One region of the Autumnicola psychrophila genome, then DNA from elsewhere that is predicted to be linked to it. Evidence: riboswitches for the same ligand, from Rfam matches in the RefSeq annotation. Region 1 holds a riboswitch; the other holds the start of a gene.
The links. A riboswitch is a leader RNA that binds a small molecule or an ion and turns the genes downstream of it on or off. The one in region 1 is predicted to bind S-adenosylmethionine.
Positions count from the first base shown of each region.

Region 1 (2,203 bases):
GCCACCAATAATATTTACCAGTCGTTTTTCAAGATATTCATTGATCTGATCGGCCATTTCTTCCGCATCCTGGTCGTATTCCCCAAATGCATTGGGCAGACCGGCATTGGGATAAGCCGAAACTCCGGAATTTGCGTACCTGTTAAGAACTTCAAGATGCGGAGTAAGCTGTTTTGCACCTAAAGCACAGTTAAAGCCGATACTTAAAAGCGGAATATGGGAAACCGAAATGAGGAAAGCTTCAGCAGTTTGCCCGGAAAGGGTTCTCCCCGAGGCATCTGTAATAGTTCCGCTAATCATAACCGGAACATCTACGTTTAATTCCTCCTTAAGTTCATCTATGGCAAACAAGGCTGCCTTTGCGTTAAGAGTATCAAATACCGTTTCAACCAGCAGAATATCCACTCCGCCGTCTATTAACGCCTGTGCCTGTTGCCGGTAAGCCACTTTAAGCTCCTCAAAGGAAATTGCCCTGTACCCGGGATCATTGACATCTGGCGACATGCTTGCCGTTTTATTGGTGGGGCCAATTGCACCTGCAACAAATCGCGGTTTTTCAGGATTTTCTGCAGTAAGATCTGTAGCTACTTTTTTAGCAATTCTGGCAGACTCATAATTCAGCTCATACACAAGGTCTTCCATCTGGTAATCTGCCATGGCAATGGTAGTACCAGAAAAGGTATTGGTTTCCACAATATCGGCACCGGCAAGAAAATACTTGCGGTGAATTTCGGCAATTGCCTCAGGTTGTGTTAAAGAAAGTAAATCATTATTACCCTGTAAAGAAACAGGCCAATCTTTAAAACGTTCACCACGGAAGTCTTCTTCAGAAAATTTATATTCCTGAAGCATGGTCCCCATGGCACCATCTAAAACCAGTATTTTTTGAGAAATTAAATCTTCTATTCTTGACATGCTATTCGTTTCAAAATATTATCAAAAAAGAAGAGAGGAAAGATTCTTTTGTTATCTATCCACAGCGTTTCCGGAATGGTAGAACGTAGCACCTTCTCCCATTACAGGAGGGTTGCCAAGGCTTCAGCGGGTCTAATCCCTCAACCTTTCTTGATAACGGTGTTTAAATTAATGAACTTGCCTGGCAAATATAAGGCTAAGGCCTGAATTTGCAAGTGAATTGAACGAAAAGTTAAAAAGGGAAAGAGGGAAAAAGCTAAATAGTTATTATCTCTCTATTCCCTTATCTCATTAAATCTTTCAATTTATATTTTAAAGTTTTAAATGAGCTTTTCATTTAAATTAACTTCAAAAGATATTTCGGCAGCTTTTTCCAGCATTTTTGACACTGAACAGTACTTTTCCATAGAAAGGCTAACTGCTCTTTTTGCTTTTGCTTCCGGAATGTCCCCCTTCAGCATAAAATTAAGATGGATTTTCTTGAAAACATTAGGTATTGCTCCATCTTCCCGAAATCCTTCAACTTCTACCTGAAGGTCATCCAGTTCTAAATGTTGCTTCTTTAAAATCATCACCACATCAATACTACTGCAGCCGGCTACACCTCTTAGTATAAGATCCATAGGACTAGATCCCTGCGGATTTTCTTCAGATTTATTATCCAGATGAACTACGTCTCCACGCTCATTTTTGGTTTCAAAATGATATGCGTCGTTTAATCGGGTGAGGAATACTTTCATTTAATTATAAATTTTAAGCAAAGGTAGAAAAAATAAATCACCGTTTTCCCTTAACTTCAGTTGGCGCAATAGATGATACGGAATTGTTTTGTCGTCAAACAATAGCCGAATTCAAATTCCTTTTTTCCGGAATTACTGGATTATAAATATTCAAAGCGGCTGTAAAAAAGTTGAATTATCGACAGCTCCGCGTCCTCAACTTCTTGCACAACATCAAGATAATCCTCATAGGAATTCAGGACTACACCATTCCTATGCTCTTTTAAAGTGGAGAAGAATTTCAATTCAAACCAAACTTTATCCAGTATTTCCTGCTCTTCAGGAGAAATGCTTTCATAATCGTAAATGATGGTCTGCATTTGCCTTCGTGCTAAGTCTTTGATATTATTGGCCGCATTGCCATTGGTAGGCAAATTTCGAATAGCACCTATGATAATATAATTCTTCCCGTAACCTACCTTAGAAATATATTGGTCCCCATACTTCAATTCAAACAAATCCGGGTTTTCATGATATACCTCTCTAAGCGAATCTCCAGCCTTGCCGGC
Region 1 covers NZ_JAVRHN010000001.1:424,621-426,823, forward strand. Annotated here, with positions in the region: gene RM541_RS01670 (homocysteine S-methyltransferase family protein) at 1-915, opposite strand, end outside; SAM riboswitch class I at 964-1,075, opposite strand; gene RM541_RS01675 (OsmC family protein) at 1,236-1,655, opposite strand; gene RM541_RS01680 (hypothetical protein) at 1,796-2,203, opposite strand, start outside.

Region 2 (2,203 bases), on a different contig from region 1:
ACTTTTATCTATAAATTCCTTTTCATCAGAAATAAAATCTATGTTATCATCTTTAATAAATCTGATAAGTTTCACCCTTACTAGATAATAAAATGCTGCTTCCATTTGTTAGTTTTTGCTGTTTCTCAATTGAGAAAGTAATACTCTGAAATTTTTATTTTTTTCAGATTTATTGGCATCAAGATTTAATGGGGGATTAAATTCTTCAATTAGTTTTTCTTCTAATTTGTGGCAATTCTCAGTTTGATAGAAAAACATTAAAATATTTTCGGACAACCAATTGGAAAGTTCTTTCTCATCCACCTGAGAAAATTTTGTTTTTCCTGATGTAGGGTCTGAGTCTCTTGGAATTAATTTATAGCCAAATAAAACCCCTAAACTTTTTCTTAAGGTGGAACGCCCTGCATTATTCCCATAAAAATGTGTTCTGAAAATTCTCGTTCTTAGGCTCTTTCCTGCTATACCTGTATATATAACTTTATAATGGTCAAAGCTTTTAAAAAATGGAGAGATAGCTGTTACAGGTAAAGATGAACCTTCTTTAAGACACATTATATAATTACCTGATGCATGGGGAATGGTAGATTCAGAATTTACTTTAGGGTCGAAACAGTTCTTCCTAAATTCGCTGAGAATTTCTTCTAGAATAATAATGTCGGTTGAATTATCAGCTCTCGTTTTTTCTAAGGGTTGAGATTTTGGGTTTCTGTCTCCTATTACTTCAATTTCTCCTACTGCAATGAGATTCTCGACATCCTGAACAGTATAACCTCTTTTACTTGGACTAAAATCAGAATAATAAAATCCTATTTTTCGAATTTTGTCCCTGATTTTTTTTTGTTGATTGGGTAAGGCATTTTCTTTTTCAAAAACAAGTTTTTTTATTTCTTCTATTTGTACTACAGAAAATTTTCTATCCCCTTTCATGTAATTTTTGCTGACAATATAAGAAGTTCTATTAATTTGTGGGACAACCTTTTATTTCTTAAAGGGAAAAACTTATATTTGGTCTTCATACATCAAGAGACTTTTTCAAGTCACCAACCTAGAGCAACACTCCAAGGTGGTAAAAAGATGGGGACTTTCTGTCAAAATAAAATGGCTTCCTTTTCTCTCTTGATGTAATATTTTTCAATTATAATAAATTACATCTATGAACTATCTATCTGATTTAAAACCTCCAAAACCTGAAAAAATTGAAATTCCTTCTGAATTAACACAAGTAGAGGAGGAGAGGCAAGTATTTATTCATGGCTATATAAATTCATGGAAAAATACAGTTCGTATTCATCCAAAGACCTACATAATTTGTAAGCAGACAGGAAAAAAGATAAAGCTTCTTCATTTTTACAATATCGCTGCTTATCCACAATGGACAGAAATCATAAAATATGAGAAATTTACCCTCGTGTTTTCAGGCTTACCTAAAGAATGTAAATCCTTCGATTTTTTAGAGAAATTAAATGAGCCAAACATTTTTGAACGGTATGATATCACTAGGAATGAATCTGATGTTTATACCCTATTTTTTTAATTTTAGTGCAATAAATCGGAGTAAAAATAGATGTTTACAGTTTTTCTTTCGGTCAAAATTTTTTTTCCCAGGAAAAGCTAAAAGAAGTGGTAATTAAATATGAGAGAGAACATGGAAAAAGAAATTATTGAACAAAAAAAGGTAGCGAAATTCATTCGGACTCTAGAGGGGGAGTTGGAGGTTCTACAGAAAAAGGAAAGAGCAGCAGGGTGGTCACAGCGCAATGCCCTAATTGAGCACGTCTATTCAAACTATGACAGACATGAGAATTTAATAGCCAAAAAAGAAAAATGGGAAAACATTGGTTTTCAATGCAGGATTTTGGAAGATATTTTGGAATTAATGATTAGGCATAGGGATATCTATGGTCTCTACAATATTTCAGGTATGAAAAGGGAGCTAGACAATCAACTTTCTTTGGCAGAGCGTCTAAATGAATTTGAAATTGCTGAAGTTATTTTGGATTATAAAATTAGATTAGAAAAAGTATCAAAAGAGCCTGTATAAGCCACCTTCATTCTCTGAAGGATTGATGGCATCTGGAAATAAAGAAAGCGGTTAGCAGAGGCTATTATAGCCTCCTGAATCACATAAAATTAGGTAGCTCCCTGATGGATTAACTTATGACTAACTTCGTCATTAGCTTGCCTGATGATTGTAAAAGCTTCC
Region 2 covers NZ_JAVRHN010000003.1:20,971-23,173, forward strand. Annotated here, with positions in the region: gene RM541_RS04285 (AlbA family DNA-binding domain-containing protein) at 1-105, opposite strand, end outside; gene RM541_RS04290 (GIY-YIG nuclease family protein) at 109-927, opposite strand; SAM-I-IV-variant riboswitch at 1,012-1,106, shown strand; gene RM541_RS04295 (hypothetical protein) at 1,154-1,534, shown strand; gene RM541_RS04300 (hypothetical protein) at 1,646-2,041, shown strand.
Region 2: linked by a shared signal. The riboswitch ahead of RM541_RS04295 (hypothetical protein) and the one ahead of RM541_RS01670 (homocysteine S-methyltransferase family protein) in region 1 are both predicted to bind S-adenosylmethionine.